DNA from 2 places in the Alkalibacterium iburiense genome. Region 2 is predicted to be linked to the other one. Evidence: a T-box and tRNA genes for the amino acid it is inferred to sense, from the RefSeq annotation. Region 2 holds a T-box; the other holds one or more tRNA genes.
The links. A T-box is a leader RNA that pairs with one kind of tRNA and senses whether it is charged. The one in region 2 lies ahead of ABDZ53_RS11920 (valine--tRNA ligase), so its partner is inferred to be a tRNA-Val.
Positions count from the first base shown of each region.

Region 1 (9,207 bases), on a different contig from region 2:
GCTTCCACGGATTCTTAAGTTCTCACGGATTGTCAATGTGGGATCCAATAAGCTGTCTTGAAAAACAACTCCGATACTTTTCTTAATGTCTCCATCATTCTTACCCAATGTGTGGCCATTTAATGTTACCTCTCCCGCATTGGGTTTTAAAAGTGTACATAAAATATCAATTGTAGTGGATTTCCCTGCTCCGTTTGGTCCTAAAAAGGCAAAGAGCTGACCTTTCTTCACTTCAAAGGATATACCTTTCACAGCTTGAACTTCTTTATAGGATTTTCTTAAATTCTTGACTGAAAGTATAGTTTCCATTTTTTTCTCCTTTTTATTCATTCTTTCTATAATTTAATAGGCATTTTTTTCGTCAGCTGTCTCACAAACCAAAAAATCAGTGCAATACTGGCGACAATGACTAGAACGGCAAGAAACCACAACATACTCGGGCTACCTTCTAAGCTAATTTCTGGCAAGAATGGTAAAACATTGCCACTCCAAAAGATATCACTAGCCAATAGAAAGAGAATACCTAACAAAATAGTCCCTACTCCACCAAACAAACTACCCCTGTAAAAGCCTGTGCCTATCATCCAACCAATTGCGTAGTTTAATAAAGTTGATAGCCAGAAAGATAGAAGTGTGATGACCCATCGACTAAATCCTGATAAAAAGGATGTTCCTAATAGAAAATGAGTAGAAGACGTTTCTTCTGATAAAATGATAAAGCTTTCGATTAATCCCTGATAGTCCGTAATCGTCCAGTTAAACAGTCGAAATATTAAATGTTGAATGAGCGAAATAATCACGGTGAATATAACAAGTGTGAGAGCTCCGCCTAATGCGCCTATCACATTGCCGAAAAAGGTTTGCTTCCTTGTGACACCAAGCTGAATATACACAGGAAAGAAATAATACGCTCCAATAGCTCCCATAATAATCATATAAATGGATGCTGAGCTATACGAAAAGTTTAAAAAGTCTGAAACTGGTGCATCCAATGTTCCAAAAAAGATAAACATCAGTATATAAATGACAACGATTATCCCTAAATACCACAGATGAGCAAAACTAAGAAATTCTGTTACATCTTTTCCAATCATCCATTTTTTCTTTTGTTTATTCATGTGATTGTCTCTCCTCTGTTAAGTGATTAAAGAGTTGTTGCAAGGAAACCGGACTGATCTCCACATCATAACTCTCTGCTTTATCAACGAGCTGTTCTAGTTTTTCTCCAAATACGGTAACAGATTTGACATTACCTAAATGTTTTTCATTTATCTGTTCATAAGATGCAACTAGGGCATCTACTTCAGCTTTATCACCTGTAATTGTTATACCTTTGGAAACAAGTGATTCATACTCTTCATGGTAAAGTAATTGCCCTTTATGAAGAATCGCCACTTCATCAAACAAATACTCTGCTTCAGAAACAAGGTGGGTAGACATAATTATTAAACGAGGATGCTTAATTTGATCCTCTTGCAATTCCTCGTAAAAAATATCCCTTGACGGAGCGTCCATACTCAAGTACGCTTCGTCAAAAATAGTAATTGGCGCCCTGCTAGCTAATCCGCTTGTAACATTTAAAGCCGACTGCATCCCTTTTGATAATTCATTTACTTTTTTATCTAAAGGTAATTTAAATCGCTCAATTAAATAAGCAGCATAGTCGCTATCATAATTGGGAAGATAGCGACTCATAAAAGTCAATGTATCTTTTACCGTATCGCTTTCTTCTGTATAATCTTCAGGGTAAATGAAAACAACTTGTTCCATTTTGTCATCATTTTCAAAAGCTTCCTCACCATCAATCAATACTTGCCCATTCGTCGGCAAACGGTAAGAAGCTAATAAAGAAAGTAGGCTCGTTTTTCCTGCTCCATTCCTCCCAATGAGACCAATTGTTTTATTACTCATTAAGGATAGTTGAATAGTGTTTAAAATTTGAAAATCATTTTCCTTCAAACTGACATTTTTAAATTCTACTTTTGGTTCCATATTACTCACTTCCTTTTTCTTGTTTTAACATATTTGAAAGTTCTTCTTTTGTTATGCCTAGTTTTTCAGCTTCTACTAATAATGGGTGAATGTATTCTGCTACAAAAGTCTTTTTACGATTTTCTAGCAATTTCTCTTTTGCTCCATCCGAAACAAACATCCCAATACCTCTCTTTTTAAATAAAACCCCTTCGTCAACTAATTGATTAACTCCTTTTCCAACTGTAATGTGATTAATCTTGTAAAACTTAGATAACTGAGTTGTAGAAGGCGCCTGTTCACCTTCTTCAAGTTGACCCTTTACAATCATATCCTCCAGCCTTTCTCTCACTTGTATATAAATCGGCTTACTATCATCAAATGATTGAGGCAATACGCTCACCACTTTCTTCTTTGTTTGGTCATATGGTTATATACCTGTGTATATGAGTATATAGTGCATGAGAAAAGATGTCAAGATATTTACTTATATTAATTAATTTAGTTATTTTCAAAAAAATGAAAAACTCCCTATTAAGCTGTATACATTGAATGTACACAAACCCAATAGGGAGCTATGGTTTATTAAGATTTATCTTTTTCTCTTGTCTTTCTTATCATTATCAGTGAAAGATTCTTTGATTCCTTCAACTGTTCCTTCTGCCGAGTCTCTTGTATCATTTGCTTTCTCTTTTACTTTGCCAGACCTCTGCTCAGCTTTTCCTTTAGATTCTTGCTTTTTATCATTTACTAATTTTCCGGCTGCTTCTCTTGCTTTACCTTTTGCCTGATCCCATTTTCCGTCATTTGCCATTTTCAATCTTCCTCCTTTAATTATTCTCTATCTCAAATTGAGTATACAACAGACAAAATGACAGGTTCAACTGATTCGATTTGAAGCAGAACCAAGGCTTATTCTTTGTATTTCTTTTTAAGCCGTGGTAACTTTGGGTCGTTCTAAAAGGATTACTCATTGTAAATTGTTTCTGATGTTAAACTATTAAGAAAGAGAGAGGAAAAATTATGTTTAAACGTATGAACAAACTGCAATATAATGCTGAACCATAGAGACCAGATCCGTTGATGGCACGTCGATTACAAGAAGCGATTGGTGGACAGTGAGGCGAAATGACAGGAATGACCTCCTACTTATTCCAAGCATGGAATACAGTTGGGAAAGAAAATGATAAATTCAAAGATTTACTATTAGATACAGGTACGGAAGAAATTGGACACATTGAAATGCTAGCCAATATGATTAATTTGCTTTTAAAGGATTCTCCTTTAAATGTACAAGAAAGTATTTATAACAATAATGACGCTAAGATTGCTTCTGTATTAAGCGGAATGGACCCTAACCACGGAATTTTAAATGGACTAGGTGCTAATTTAAACAATCCAAACGGAACACCTTGGACAGCGGCCTATATGAGTGCAAGCGGAAATATGCTAGCAGACATGCGCTTTAATGTGACGCGTGAATCAATGGGTCGTCCCCAAGTGACTCGTTTATATCATATGACTGAAGATGAAGGCATTCGAGACATGCTGGCTTTCTTAATGGCTCGTGAAACGCAGCATCAACTGCAGTTTATTGAAGCAGCTGAAGAATTGGAGAAGCAATACGGTGTCGTCGTTCCTTACGGTACAAAAGATTTAGAGCATTCGAAGTTTAACCACACTGTTATGAATTTCTCTGAGGGAGAAGCTTCTGGAGAATTCTATGAAGGAAGAACTGCTAAAGATGGTGAGAAGTTTAAGTATGAAAAAGACCCAAGCCCTCACGGCGGCATGGGCAATCCTGCTCCATCCCCTGAAGACATTAGAAATACACAAGGTGAAATAACTATTGAACAAGGTAAAAAGCTGATTGAAGATCTCTCTCATCACGTAGATAGATAATTTTATCAAAGTAAAATAAGTATATTAAAAAGCACATTCCTCTTTAACTGGACAGTAAAGTCCAAAAGAGTAATGTGCTTTTTTGTAGGTTTTTAACAGAATTCATTCAGTATCCGCTAGGATTGAAACAACGTGTTTTTCATTCAACCCGCAACTGACCACTCCACTGAGTTTTTACCAAGCGTAAGCTTCTGGAGCATGACCTCCCGGACCAGGGAAGATTCTGTCCAGTTCTTCCATCACATCTTCTGAGAGGTTAATTTCAACAGCTTTGAGTGCCTGTTCCAATTGATCCATCGTTCTAGGACCAATAATCGGAGCTGTCACAACTGGGTTGGCTAACAGCCATGCCAAAGCGACATTCGGTTCAGTTTCTCCAATTTCTTTACATAGCTTAGAATACTCTTCTAATTGACTACGTTCCTGATCAGATAACTCAGATGCGCGCTGTTCACTTCTTGATCCGGGTTCCGGGTCGAGAATTTTTCCACTGAGCAAACCTCCGCCCAATGGACTCCATGGTATGACGCCAATACCCAAATCTTCTGCAGCTGGAAGGACTTCTAATTCTGGTAGCCTGCAGAGCAAGTTATATTTATGCTGCTCAGATACCAATCCTAGAAAATGCCGTTTTTCGGCTGCTGCTTGAGCAAGAGCTAAATGATAGCCGGCAAAATTACTCGACCCGATATAATAGGTTTTTCCCTGATTGACTAATGATTCAAATACACCCCATATTTCTTCCCAAGGTGCATGGCGTTCAATATGATGCATTTGATAAAGTTCAACATGATCGGTTTGAAGACGTCTTAGAGAGTCTTCCAAGTGTCGGTGGATTTTATATGCAGACAATCCGCTATCTTTATTCGGTCCATCCTTTTCATCTTCCATCCCACCATATACTTTCGTGGCCAGAACGACTTTTTCTCTTCGTCCGCCACCTTGTGCAAACCAGCGACCAATAATTTCTTCCGTCCGTCCTCTTTGATCCTTGCCGCCGTATACATTTGCTGTGTCAAAGAAGTTGATGCCTGCATCCAGTGCTCTGTCCATAATAGCAAATGCATCCTCTTCACTGGTATACGAACCGAAATTCATTGTTCCTAAACACAGCTTACTCACTTTTAACCCTGTTCGTCCTAAATAGGTGTACTCCATACTGTCGTTCCTCCTTAAAATTTAAATACCTTATAAACCTGACTAATTTCTTTCGTGTAAACCAACTGCGAACCCTTAGTTGTCACTAATTATACTATATCTCAAAAATAATGTATCCGCTATCACAATAGGCTCTCATATACAATAATTTCTAGCCTGAAGAATACCAAACTACTCACTTATCATTTGACTAGTCATTTCTTGAACGTCCCTTTGATTTTGAATGCTTTTTTCCATTATTCTGGTCTTTTTTTAGCTTTATATCGCGTTCTTTTAATTCCTTTCTAAATTCACTTAACGTTTTGCTCTTTCTTGAAGAAAATTTTTCTTTTATTTTCTTAATGAGAGACATTTTTATCCTCCTTCTTTTTTCCTGAGACTTTGAAATGATACACATCTAAATTATCATAAACCTCTTTTGGAAGGGTTAATAAAAGAAGCACCTAAACGTCTAATAGATACAGTTTATGGTGCTTCAAATGAATTATATGATGGTCCTGCTAGTCATCAGCTGGCGTATTCTATTTATTATCTTGGATTTAGTTTTGTTCTATCGTGATTGTTTTCTTCATGTACGTCTATTATTGTATGGTTTTCTTCAGGCACATCTACTCTAGTGTGTCTACTTTCAGGTCCTTCAACACTGGTTTCATTCACCGATTGGTTTCTATTTTGGTTTGAAGCTAACTGTGCATTTAATCGTTGGATTTCAGCTTCTTTTTTCTGTATTTCGATTTGAGCATCTGCATCTTGTCTCACTTTTTCAACCGATTCTCTCCTTTCTGCCTCAGCCCGGTCCATTTCTTCATCTTTATCTCTTAAAGCTTGTTTGTGTCGCTCAATGACAGCACTGGCTAACAGCCCGGCTATAACTATACCTAACAACAGTGTACCGACAATAACCAACCATAATGGGAGATCAAAACTTGTTAAATAAAGATTGAGCATGACCGTCTCCATATTTAAAAATGCTACGACACCCACTATCAACAATAAAACTATTGCTAATATAATCATTTTCCACTCCTCCAAGAATTATAATGGATTGCAACCGTTTTACAAGCTAATTATAATTCTTCACTATAGAAATAGATACTGATACGCATGAAAAGGTTGGCACTTTAGAGTAAGCAAAAAATAGCCTAATAATCTTGTAGACCAATAAATGGTCTATGATTATTAGGCTATTTTGTTAATTTATGTATATGGTCCCTACTGGGCTCGAACCAGTGACCCCTACCTTGTCGAGGTAGTGCTCTCCCAACTGAGCTAAGGAACCGACTTTATTTCACTTACATTAGTATACTAAATTTTTATGACATTGTAAACCTCATTTTTCTTCTTCATCACTCTTCGCTTTTCTTTTTCAAAAATTTCATTCATAATGAAGGAGAGATAATGTAGAAGGGTTCGATACAAATGGATACAAGTCAATTAGCAAAGTTCTATAAAAAAGATTTTCAGGAAAAAATACAGGCTTTACTAGATGCTGGTGTTATTTCAAAAGAAGACAGTCAGGCTTTATTAAATGAATCACTCAACTTGGAAAAAGGCATCGGTAACCATATGATTGAAAATTATATCGGTAATTACTCTCTTCCTTTTGGCTTGGCCATGAATTTCCTTATTGATGATAAAGAAGTGGTCGTACCCATGGCCATCGAAGAACCCTCAGTGATTGCGGCTGCTAGTTTTGCGGCAAAAATCATTAGTTCTGGTGGTGGTTTTTCAACGGCTGTCACAGAGAGAACAATGATTGGACAAGTCACTCTAAAAAATGTTCCGAATATTGATGAAGCTGTTAAGAGTGTAAAAATTAGGACAGAAGCTATTTTACAACGAGCCAACGAAGCTCATCCCTCTATTGTCAAAAGAGGGGGTGGAGCAAAGGATATTGAGATAAGAGTCTTGGATGAAGAAACACCTACTTATCTAACCATCCACGTGCATGTCGATACTCAGGAAGCTATGGGCGCAAATATCGTTAATACGATGATGGAAGGTATCGCGCCTTATCTTGAAGAAGTGACTGGTGGCACAGCTCTATTACGAATTTTATCTAACTATACGACAGAATGTATGGCCACAGCTACATGTACTATTCCAGTACGTAAATTAGCTACGGGAGACTATTCTGGAGAAGTCGTGCGGGACCGTATCATTGAAGCCACTCAAGTTGCTCGAATCGATCCATACAGAGCAGTGACTCACAATAAAGGGGTAATGAACGGTGTGGATGCTGTCGTCATCGCGACGGGAAATGATTGGCGTGCTGTATCAGCGGCCAGTCATGCTTATGCCTCTCGTTCAGGCCAATACCGCTCTTTAACCAAATGGGATAAAAATGATGCTGGTGATTTAGTTGGAACTTTAACTTTGCCCATGCCTGTTGGTGCTGTCGGCGGCTCTATCAGCATTCACCCCGGAGCAAAACTGGCTCATAAAATATTAGGGCAGCCTACTGCCAAAGAGTTGGAACGGATCATTGTATCAGTCGGATTAGCTCAAAATTTTGCGGCTGTTCGTGCTTTAATCACAGATGGGATTCAAAAAGGACACATGGGCTTACATGCCCGATCACTAGCCATTAGCGCTGGAGCGACGGGTGAACAAGTGCAACAGGTCGCAGACCAACTTAAAAAAGCACCACATATGAATTTGGCGACCGCAAAAGAGATTTTAGAACAATTATAAGCTATACCAGCAATTATCGACGTTCAGGTCTAAAGTCATAGCCTAAACGTCGATATCTGTTCGTTATAACTCCCTTCAGAGCCCTCTTCTTAGTGCGAACGTCTATATGATCTAGCTCTATCCTCTTTCAGAGCACCCTCTTCCTTACGAACGTCGATAAACAGATAACGGGACATAAAAAAGATTAGGAGGGTGAGCATATTGCTCCCCTCCTAATCTTTTATTCTTTAATGAGTTCGATATCGCTTGTTATATCGGTACTTTCCGGTTGAATGACTAATGACTCAATTAATTCTTCAGGCATATCATAAGCATTAGCGTCCGCTACTTCTTTAATCCAGTAGCCTGATTTTTTGATTGTTTTGACTTGAGTATGGATGTTGTTGGAAATGAATCCGTAACGGTTTCGATAAGCATTCATCCATGACCAGCTGTCGATAGGTGTCCACAAATGATAGCCAAAGCAGTTGGAACCTGCTTTGATGCCTTCTGATACCCAATATAAGTGCTCTTGAATGAATTGAATACGGTAATCATCTTCAATCATGCCGTCCTTGTTTAACCAGCGTTCCTCACGTGACACACCCATGCCGTTTTCTGATACAAACCATGGAATGTTGTTGTAATTATCTCGCACATTGATGGCAATGTCGTAAAGGGCCTTGGGATAGATTTCCCATCCCTTGTCCACGTTCATTCGTCTATTGCGTTTTTCATAAGAATCGTAGTACTTATTCGGCATCCAGTCCACGGTTAGACTATTGGGAGAGACCGTTGGCTGTTGGACACGGTTCGGGTGATAAAAGTTCACACCCAGTACATCAATTGTATTGTCGAGAATGATCTTTTCTTCTTCGATTGTCGATTCCCATAGCACGCCGTCTTTGTCTAATACATCTGTTAACTCTTTAGGAAACACTCCATGAATAGAGGGATCCAGAAACATTTGATTGCACCATAAATCGGCAAAGCGAGCGGCTTCTACATCTTTTGCTTCCAAAGTAGCCGGATAAGAAGGTGTTAGGTTTAAAATGATACCGATACGTCCCTTAGGATTCGTATTGACTTTTCTGAATTTCTCAATAGCTTTGGCTGAAGCTAAAACTAAGTTGTAAGCGACCTGAACGGCTTTTTTACCATCTCTCACTAATGGGTAGTGGAATTGGTATAAGTACTGCCCATCTACTACAACCATCGGCTCATTATGGGTAAACCAATCTTCCACTCGGTCGCCAAATAACTTGAAACATTGTTCAGCGAATTTAGCAAACAGATCCACGACATATTTAGATTCCCATCCTCCGTATTTATGATACAGTTCGGCTGGAATGTCAAAGTGATGTAAATTGATAACGGGACGGATGCCATTTTTAAGAAATTCATCAATTAAGTCGTTATAAAAACGAACACCATCTTCATTTAACGTTCCTTCTTCTAAATCATCGATTAATCGGCTCCACTGGATAGATGTTCTCACTGAAT
Region 1 covers NZ_BAAACW010000114.1:1,147-10,353, reverse strand. Annotated here, with positions in the region: partial or broken gene ABDZ53_RS09510 (ATP-binding cassette domain-containing protein) at 1-309, opposite strand, end outside; gene ABDZ53_RS09505 (hypothetical protein) at 336-1,118, opposite strand; gene ABDZ53_RS09500 (ATP-binding cassette domain-containing protein) at 1,111-1,992, opposite strand; gene ABDZ53_RS09495 (GntR family transcriptional regulator) at 1,994-2,365, opposite strand; gene ABDZ53_RS09490 (CsbD family protein) at 2,564-2,785, opposite strand; gene ABDZ53_RS09485 (manganese catalase family protein) at 3,100-3,873, shown strand; gene ABDZ53_RS09480 (aldo/keto reductase) at 4,048-5,031, opposite strand; gene ABDZ53_RS09475 (hypothetical protein) at 5,222-5,383, opposite strand; gene ABDZ53_RS09470 (LapA family protein) at 5,560-6,048, opposite strand; tRNA gene ABDZ53_RS09465 (tRNA-Val) at 6,238-6,310, opposite strand; gene ABDZ53_RS09460 (hydroxymethylglutaryl-CoA reductase, degradative) at 6,451-7,725, shown strand; gene ABDZ53_RS09455 (glycoside hydrolase family 1 protein) at 7,946-9,207, opposite strand, start outside.
Region 1: it encodes a tRNA-Val, which carries the amino acid that the T-box ahead of ABDZ53_RS11920 (valine--tRNA ligase) is inferred to sense. The anticodon was not compared.

Region 2 (10,656 bases):
TTACCAATTAATGAAGAGGGGAAAGTAAACCCTGCGGAGTTAAAAGATGCTTTACGAGAAGACACGGTCCTTGTGTCTATCATGGCTATTAATAATGAAACAGGTAGCATCCAACCTTTAAAAGAAATCGGAAAGATACTAGAAGATTACCCTGCTATCCACTTTCATGTGGATGCTGTTCAGTCAGTAGGCTTACTCGATTTAGAACTGGGTCAGTCTAGAATTGACTTGGCTGTTTTTTCTGGGCACAAATTCAATGCACCTAAAGGGACAGGATTTATTTATATTAAAAAAGGCCGTCAATTAATGCCTTTGATTAACGGCGGGGGCCAGGAAAGCGGACGTAGAAGTGGTACAGAGAATGTGCCAGGTGTAGCAGCCATGGCGAAGGCCTTTAGGTTAGCCACTGAAAACAGTCAAGATAAACAGGTGAAACTCACTCAATTAAAAGAAGCCCTGACGTGTTATCTAGAAGAAAAAGAAAAAGTCACTCTTTTTAGTCCAGAATCAGCGTCTCCCCATGTATTATGTTTTGGGATACAAAATATAAGAGGAGAAATTGTCGTGCATGCATTAGAAAAAGAAGGTATCTATGTTTCTACAACGAGTGCTTGTTCAAGCAAGAGAAAAGACAAAGGTCAGTCTATAACTGGAATGGGCTATACAAAAAAAGAAGCAGAAACAGCTGTACGCATAAGTTTAAGTATGCAAAACACTAGGGAAGAAATAGAACAGTTTAAAACGGTCTTTGACAAGATCTATGAGCAACTCAAGGAAATAAATTAAATTAGAAAGGATGGTTTCGTTGCAAGTAACTGAAATAATGCTGCGTTACGGCGAATTATCCACAAAAGGAAAAAATAAAAAGTATTTCATAAAAAAGTTGTTAAATAATGTAAAAAACAAATTGAAGCCTTTTAAACAGCTAGAAGTAAAATCAAATCGTGATCGTATGTATATTACATTAAACGGAGAAGAGGCCGATTTGGTTATGGAAGAATTAAAAGATGTTTTCGGCATTCAATCTTTTTCTCCTGTCGTTAAAGTAGAGAAATCACTGGAAGAAGCAAAGAAAGCAGTCGTTAGTCTGATCGGTCGTCATTATGAAAAAGGGATGTCCTTTAAGATTAATACCCGTCGATCAGACCATGAATTTGAATATGATACGAATGATTTGAATAGATTACTAGGAAAAACTGTAGCTGAAGCCTATGAAGACAGCGTCGTCCAAATGAAGAACCCTGATATTACAGCCCGTGTAGAAATCAGACACAATGGGATTTATATATCAGTGGATACTATTTTAGGACTAGGAGGTCTACCTGTAGGAACTGCTGGCAAAGGCATGCTGATGTTATCCGGTGGGATAGACTCTCCGGTAGCAGGGTACTTGGCTCTTAAACGCGGGATGACAATAGAGGCTGTGCATTTTCATAGTCCTCCTTACACCAGTCCCCAGGCTTTACAGAAGGCAAAAGATCTTACTTCTAAACTGGCTCGTTATGCAGGACCTATTCAATTTATAGAAGTGCCTTTTACAGAAATTCAAGAAGCGATAAAGAAAGAGATACCTGATAGTTATTCTATGACTGTCACACGTCGAATGATGCTCAGACTAACAGATGAGATACGCAAAAGACGAGACAGCTTAGCTATTGCAAACGGAGAATCACTCGGACAAGTAGCCTCCCAGACATTGGAAAGTATGCTCGCAATTAATGAGGTAACCTCCACTCCGATATTACGTCCATTAATTTCTATGGATAAAAATGAGATAATAGATATTGCCAAACAAATTGATACATTTGAATTGGCTGTTCAGCCTTTTGAAGATTGCTGTACAGTTTTTGCGCCAGTGAAGCCTAAGACTAAGCCGAAACTGGATAAAGTGAAAGAGTTGGAGAAAGCTTTAGATATTGAGCAGTTGGTTCAAAATGCATTAGATGGGTTGAAAATTGACCATATCACTACTCATGACAACACAAGTGACCAGCAAGATAATTTGTTTGAGTCCTTATTATAATGTTTTAGTTGCAAACCTCCTTTCTAAACAGGTACACTAGAAGTATAATATGAGAAAGAAGGGAATAAAATGGACGTAACATTAAAAGGCGAAAAATTTCAAACAAATGGTGAGGCCCCTCAAGTAGGAGATATGGCACCTTCATTTACACTGAAAGACTTAAATGACAAGCCGGTAGAGCTCTCTGACTATAAGGGCGAAGTAGTTATTCTCAGTACTTTCCCAGACATTGAAACAAGCACTTGTGCGAGACAGACGGATACATTTAATGATAAAGCGAAAGATCTGAAAAACACTCGGGTTCTTTCTATCTCAGCTAATACAACGGATCAACAGAAAGAATGGGCATCAGATAAAGAGATTGCGACAGAATTACTTCATGACGATGACCGTTCTTTTGCTAAGACCTATGGCTTATACATTGAGGATATTGATAAAGTCGCTCGAGCTGTTTTCGTATTAAACAGAGAAGGCCAGGTTGTTTATAGAGAAGTGGTTAAAGAAATGGCTGAAGATCCAAATTATGAAGAAGCTTTGTCAGCGGCTAGACACGAAGAAGCAGAATTAAATTAAATAGAAGCGTTGAGCAAGAGGAGTATTAAAATAGACTATTTCAGAGAATGGGTGTGTGGTGGAAATCCCTAATAGTTATTTTAAGAATGTAGCTTGTGAGCTTTTGCAGTGAAGTGGAGTAACTGCATGTGGAATGACGGAACACTATATCCGTTATTAAGAGATTAGGGTTCATGACCCTAATAATTAAGGTGGTACCGCGAAGCACTCGTCCTTTATATAATAGGATGAGTGCTTTTTTGTATAGAAAATGTAAAACTTAAGAAGGAGTGACCAGCAATGGAAGATAATTTAACTATGTCCAAAAAGTATGAACCAAGTAAAGTAGAAGAAGGTCGTTATGAGAAATGGCTTGAAAAAGATTTGTTTAGACCAAATGAAAAGGGAACCGAGCCTTATTCAATTGTTATTCCGCCTCCCAATGTTACCGGGAAACTGCATTTAGGTCATGCTTGGGACACCACGCTTCAAGATATTATTATCCGTCAAAAGAGGATGCAAGGATACGATACGCTATGGCTACCGGGTATGGACCATGCCGGCATAGCGACACAGGCTAAAGTAGAAGAAAAATTGGCTCAGCAAAATATATCAAGGCATGATTTAGGTCGGGAAAAATTCTTAGACAAAGTTTGGGAATGGAAAGAAGATTATGCTGAAGAAATCAGAAAACAGTGGGCAAAAGTGGGCATTTCTGTTGATTATTCAAGAGAAAGATTTACTTTAGATGAAGGTTTAAATAAAGCTGTGAATAAAGTATTTGTTGATTTATACAATAAAGGATTAATTTACCGCGGTGAATATATTATTAATTGGGATCCTAAAGCTCAAACGGCACTGTCTGATATCGAAGTGGAACATAAAGAGGTTAACGGGGCTTTTTACCACATTCAATATCCTTTAGCTGACGGAGAAGGTGGGGTAGAAATTGCTACGACTCGTCCTGAAACAATGCTAGGTGACACGGCTGTTGCAGTACATCCTGAAGATGAGCGCTACCAGCATTTGATTGGTAAAAAAGTACTCTTGCCCATATTAAATAGAGAATTGGAAGTCATAGCAGATGACTATGTCGATAGGGAGTTCGGGACAGGTGTGGTTAAAATTACCCCTGCTCATGACCCGAATGACTTTGATATAGGCCAACGCCACAACTTAGAACAAGTCAACGTCATGCATGATGATGCTTCAATGAATAGTCTAGCGGGACCTTATGAAGGTATGGACCGTTTTGAAGCGCGAAAAGCATTGGTTAAAGATTTAAAAGAACAAGGGTATTTAATTAAAATTGAAGAGATGCAGCACAGTGTCGGTCACTCGGAACGCACCGGTGTCGTAGTGGAACCTAGACTCTCTACTCAATGGTTTGTTAAAATGACTCCACTAGCTGAGAATGCTTTGAAAAACCAGAAAACAGAAAACAAAGTTCACTTTGCACCTGAACGCTTCGAGAAGACATTTACAACTTGGATGGAAAACGTTCATGATTGGGTTATTTCTAGACAATTGTGGTGGGGTCACCGTATACCTGCTTGGTATCATAATGAAACAGGTGAGGTTTACGTTGGAGAGCATGCTCCAGAAGACAAAGAAAATTGGACTCAAGACACAGACGTACTGGATACGTGGTTCAGTTCAGCTCTTTGGCCCTTCTCTACCATGGGATGGCCTGACGAAAATAGCGAAGATTACAAAAAATACTTCCCTACAAGTACATTAGTTACAGGATATGATATCATCTTTTTCTGGGTCAGCCGTATGATATTCCAAAGTTTAGAGTTCACTGGAGAATCTCCTTTTAAAAATGTATTGATACACGGATTAATACGCGATGAGCAAGGCAGAAAAATGAGCAAGTCGCTGGGGAACGGGATTGATCCCATGGAAGTTATTGATCAGTATGGGGCAGATGCCCTGCGCTGGTTCTTGTCTAATGGATCCGCACCTGGGCAAGATGTTCGTTTCAGTTATGAAAAAATGGATGCTGCCTGGAACTTTATCAATAAAATCTGGAATGCCAGTCGCTATGTCATTATGAATTTAGGAGAGTTTAAGTTAGAAGACAGTGATTTATCAGGTGAAAAGTCAATAGCTGATAAATGGATACTAGCAAGGCTCAATGAAGTGGTTGGTCAAGTAACGGAGCTATTTGAAAAATTTGAATTTGGTGAAGCAGGACGTCAATTGTATAAGTTCATTTGGGATGATTATTGTGACTGGTACATTGAAATGAGTAAAGAGATTTTAATGCAAGGAACAGAGCAACAAAAAAATACAACCAAATCTGTCTTGGTTCATGTATTAGATCAAACATTACGTCTGTTGCATCCAATTATGCCTTTTGTAACTGAAGAGATATGGGAGCATATTCCGCATGAAGGAGAGTCTATCGTCTTAGCCTCATACCCTCAGGTAAGAGAAGAGTTCGAAGATTCAAAAGCAATCAACAATATGGAAATGTTAATCGCCCTCATTAAATCTGTTCGTAGTATTCGATTGGAAGCTAATCGCCCGCTTTCAAAAGAAGTAGATATTTTGATTAAAGCTAAAGGCCAAGAGGAAAAAGATTTCTTAGTTCAGAACCGTTCATTCCTAGAAAGATTCTGTAACCCTGCTGATTTGCAAATTGACACGGAATTAACCATACCTGATGAAGTGAAGTCAGCAGTTGTTTCTGGGGCAGAAATCTACTTGCCATTGGCCGGGCTGGTTGATATTGGTGAAGAAATTCAGCGTCTTGAAAAGGAAAAAGAGAAATGGGAAAAAGAAATAGATAGAGTAGAGAAGAAATTAGCAAATGAAAAATTTGTTCAGAATGCACCGGATAACATTGTTGAGGAAGAACGCCAAAAAGGTGTCGATTATAGAGAAAGATTTAATGCTGTCACCAAACAGATAGAGAAATTAAAATCAATAAACGAGGGATGATAATGAAAAAAGCTGTCATTTTTGATATGGATGGATTGATGTTTGATACAGAATCTCTCTATTTTAAAGGGAATCAAATTACAGCAGAATCGGTAGGCATTCCTTTTGATTATGCTTTCTACGAAAATTATATTGGTTCGAGTGACGATGATCTCTATGAAGGAATGTACCAAACCTTTGAAAAAGAAAAAGTGGATGCTTTTATTGAGCGTGCTGAATCTGATGTAGAAGATGTCTTATTCTCATCTGACCCTGTTTTAAAAGAAGGGCTAGTTCCGCTACTGGATTATTTAAAAGAACACCACATAAAAACAATAGTGGCTTCCAGCTCTAAAAGACAGGTTGTTCAGACACTTTTAAAGAACGCCGAGCTGACCCATTACTTTGATGCCATAGTAGGTGGGGATGAAGTAAAGGTTTCGAAACCTCACCCAGAGATATTTCAAAAAGCAGCTGCGCTTACAGGTTATGAACATTCTGAGATAGTGGTACTCGAAGATTCTTTGAATGGTATCCGAGCGGCTCATGCTGCTGGAATAGATGTCATAATGGTGCCGGATTTAATCCAGCCAACTGATGAAGCCAGAAAGCTTGCATTAGATATCTGCAATGATTTGCATGAAATTCTTAGAAAGATAAAAAACGGTTTTTGATTTTAAAAGATAGTATATATAGAAGGGGAGGAAAACACCTCCTCTTCTTTTTTTATACATAGGAGGAAAGATATGATCAATCAAAAATTTATTGAGGTACCACAAGAAGCGAGACCAAGAGAAAGAATGGAAGATTTCGGCCCAGCTGCCTTGGCTAATCACGAACTACTAGCCATACTTCTGAGAACAGGTACAAAAGAGCAGAATGTGTTGCAGTTAAGTATGCAAGTTCTATCTAACTTCGATGATTTGTATACCTTTAAACATGCCTCTTTAGAAGAATTAATGAGCATTACGGGTATAGGGAAGGCTAAAGCAATAGAAATGTTAGCCATGATTGAATTGGGTAAAAGAATGGCTAAAACAACCCAACTGAAAGAAGGGACGGTGACGTCATCTCAATTTGTGGGAAAATTGTTAATGGAAGAACTCAATGGCTTACAACAAGAGATTGTTTTAGGATTGTTTCTGAATACAAAAAATGAAATTATTAAAAAGGAAGTCATATTCAAGGGTTCCTTAAATACGAGTGTTGCTCATCCAAGAGAGATTTTTAAAGCTGCTATTAAGTATGCTTCAGCACGTATTATTATTGCACATAATCATCCCTCGGGAAATCCAGAGCCGTCCGAAGCTGATTTTCAATTCACGCAACGCATGAAAGAAGCAGGAAATATTATTGGAATTGACCTCCTGGATCACTTTATCATAGGGGATGATTCCTATATCAGCTTAAAAGAGTATGGGGCCTTATAAAAAATGTTAGCGCTCTTAAATCCAGAGTTACCAACTAAAAAGGAAATTTAAATAAAAAGGGCTTTAACTTGCATTCTTAAAAACCTCATGTTACTATTAAATTAGCAATTTGTTAGGGAAAGAAAAAAGTAATGTGTAACAACATTCCAATTCGTACCTTTAGCAACTTGTGAAATATAATTGTGCTTCAAGGCACGAGGAGGAAATAGAAACATGGAAAATGGTACAGTAAAATGGTTTAACGCAGAAAAAGGATTTGGATTTATCGAGCGCGAAGGTGCAGACGATGTATTCGTACACTTCTCAGCTATTAACGAAGAAGGATTCAAATCATTAGAAGAAGGTCAAGCAGTTACTTTCGATATCGAAGAAGGCGCACGCGGACCTCAAGCAGCTAACGTAGAAAAAGCTTAATAACTTAAAATAAGACTATTTTTAACCGAGTGAGCTAACTAGCTTACTCGGTTTTTTAATGATTTTTCTTCCCATGTTTCTTTTTGTAAGGATTAAGTTTCAAATATTAAAATTAAAATAAAGTCTATTGCAACTAGTGCATAATGGCCTAGAAAAAGGTACAATTAAAGAATGAAAATGATTAGTTAAATTTGAAATGTTTTTGAAGGTTGAAAGGAGATTTTTTAGTGGTATTTTTTGGAAAAAAAGGGATTGGTATTGACTTAGGAACTGCCAATACGAACGTTTATATTGAGGGAAAAGGCATTGTTTTAGGGGAACCATCTGTAGTCGCTATTGATAAAACGACTGACGAAGTTGTGGCAGTCGGTGAAGATGCTCAAAAAATGATTGGTCGTACCCCTGGAAGTATTGTAGCCATTCGTCCGATGAAAGATGGGGTTATTGCTGATTTTGATATTACGGCTTCAATGATGGAATATTTTATTAAAAAAGCTGTTGGAAGAAGTGCTTCTAAACCTCTCGTGGTGGTTTGTGTGCCAGGTGGAGGAACGGAAGTTGAAAAAAGAGCCATTATAGATGCGACTAAAATGGCTGGAGCAAAAGAAGCGTATTTAATTGAAGAGCCTTTTGCAGCAGCGATTGGAGCAGGTCTACCTGTTAATGAACCTACAGGAAGTATGGTTGTGGATATTGGAGGCGGAACGACAGATGTTGCCACCATTTCCTTAGGAGGTATCGTAAGCAGCCGTACCATTAAAATGGCTGGAGATCAAATGGATGTTTCAATTATTCACTTTATTCGTAACCGATATAATTTGTTAATTGGTGAAAGAACAGCTGAGGCTGTGAAGATGGAATTGGGCAGTGCGTCCCTTGAAGCCGCAAAAGAAATGGATTCGATGGATATTAGAGGCCGTGATTTATTAACGGGTCTTCCAAAAACCATAACTATAAAAGCTGAAGATGTTGCTGAAGCTATCAAAGAAGTTGTTGATAGTATAATAGTTGCTGTTAAAGGCACTTTAGAAGACACATCTCCAGAAATTTCAGCAGACGTTATTGATAGAGGAATTGTTCTCACTGGTGGGGGCGCTCTATTGAATAATTTGAGCGATGTTATCGCCAAAGAGACAGATGTACCGGTATTTGTAGCAAGTAATCCGTTAGAATGTGTAGCAATCGGAACGGGAGAAGCTTTAAATCACATGGATGTATACAAAAAACAATCGAGATAAGCATAAACAAGCGAGGAGGCACACTTCTCGCTTATTTATTGGTTAGGACAAAGTATGCCTCTTGTCTACTGACGAATACACCTGTCCTTCTGTACACATTTGTTCACTAAACTGCCTCTACGATATCGAGAAAATGTATGGTAAAATAAGCAGAGTTAAAATATATGAGGTGTAACAATTGAACCAGTTTTTTACAAATAAAAAAATGATTATACTACTTATCAGTGTGATACTCTTTGTTTCTCTTCTTTCTCTGTCATTGAGAAGTGGAGGGAATAATCCCTTCTTACAGCAAGTGACAAATGATATCACTGCTGTGTTAGGTCGAACATTTTCCAGACCAGCTAATGCGGTAACGGAACTATTTGATTCCATCACAAACTTGCAGAATACGTATGAAGAAAATCAGCGATTAAAAACTGAAATTGATCAAATTTATGAAAGACAAGCTGAACTGAATGTATTAAGAGATGAAAATGAACGTTTAGAGGAAGAATTGAATTTGCAGAGTTCACTATTGGACTACCGTACTATATCTGGAACAGTTATTTCTAGAAATCCTGACACCTGGGTCGATCAAATTATTGTGGATAGAGGGAGTCAAGATGGAGTGGAAATAGGCATGCCGGTTATGTCTGGGAATGGACTTGTCGGACGTATTTCTGAGGTTAATCCCACCAGTTCAAAAGTAGTGCTTTTAACGAATGTTGATCAAAGTTCTAATCAAGTCTCTTCTGAAATCGTGATGGATGAAGTGGTTTACGGACTCATTAGTGGATATGACAGTGAGACGAATCGTCTGATTATGTCGCAAATTACGTCTACAACAGATATCAATGAAGAAGAGCTGATCACGACATCAGGATTAGGTGGCGCTATACCAAGAGGGTTAGTCATTGGTGAAGTAGACGAAGTCAGAATGGACTCATTTGGCTTAGCCCAAGAAGTGTATGTCACTCCAGCCACTGATTTTAACAATATACGATACGTTACTATCATTCATCGTTTAGCTGACAGTGGGGATGAGTAATGCAGAACTTCAAAAGAATACTCATCCCTATTGTGCTGCTTTTCATAACTTTACTTCTTGATGGTATAGTCACGTCCTTATTCACGGCAGAATTACAAACGTCTATCGGTATTATGGTTCCAAGATTGTTTGTACTGACCGTTATCATCCTAGCGTTTCATTTAGAGCCAAGACATATTTACATTTTAACCATCGTTTTCGGTTTTATTTATGACAGTTATTATTCGGGTATTCTTGGAATTTATATGACTGTTCTCATGCTTATAACTTATTTCGTTATAACATTACGTCCTTATTTGGAAACGCATCTGTGGGTTCTTATCCTCATTAGCATCATTTTACTAACTATAAATGAATTCTTCATTTTTGCTGTTTACCGCGTTCTTGATTTGACTTCTTTAACAGCACAAGCTTTTATGGCTGAAAGATTAGGAGCTACATTAGCACTGAATACTATATTTATAGTAGTTTTGGGTTATCCTCTGAAACAGGTAGCGGAAATCATAAAAATGGAGAAAGATGAGCGACCCAATAAAAATAGAATTATGTAACTAACGACTATTATGTAGAGGTGAAACTAATGAATAATTCAGTGTCTCTGAAAGGGACTAAAGAAGGATACCAATTAATTATTCAATCGTCAGCTTCTTTTGAATCGATTCTAGAAGAATTAAAAGAACTCACCATGCAATTAAAAAAAGACTCAGCTGCCGGTCATGAAATTACATTCTTTGTTAAAACGGGTAAGCGAGAATTGACGAATGAAGAAAAAGCGCAACTAACTGAAATCATTGAAGATGACCATTTCAAAGTTCATTCCTTTGAAGCAGAAGTTATTTCAGTAGAAAAGGCTTTAAAATGGCATATAGAATCGGCCCCGACCCTAGAGGCTAAGACGGTGAGAAGTGGTCAAATTGTCGAAGCTGAAGGGGATTTGCTTTTAATTGGGGGCGTACACCCAGGAGGCACGGTGAGAGCAACTGGGAGTATATTTATCATTGGTGAACTGAGAGGTATTGCTCATGCGGGATATGGTGGAAA
Region 2 covers NZ_BAAACW010000163.1:499-11,154, forward strand. Annotated here, with positions in the region: gene ABDZ53_RS11905 (cysteine desulfurase family protein) at 1-786, shown strand, start outside; gene thiI (tRNA uracil 4-sulfurtransferase ThiI) at 806-2,023, shown strand; gene tpx (thiol peroxidase) at 2,093-2,596, shown strand; T-box leader at 2,597-2,815, shown strand; gene ABDZ53_RS11920 (valine--tRNA ligase) at 2,876-5,524, shown strand; gene ABDZ53_RS11925 (HAD family hydrolase) at 5,527-6,177, shown strand; gene radC (RadC family protein) at 6,250-6,933, shown strand; gene ABDZ53_RS11935 (cold-shock protein) at 7,147-7,347, shown strand; gene ABDZ53_RS11940 (rod shape-determining protein) at 7,575-8,585, shown strand; gene mreC (rod shape-determining protein MreC) at 8,764-9,615, shown strand; gene mreD (rod shape-determining protein MreD) at 9,615-10,166, shown strand; gene ABDZ53_RS11955 (septum site-determining protein MinC) at 10,196-10,656, shown strand, end outside.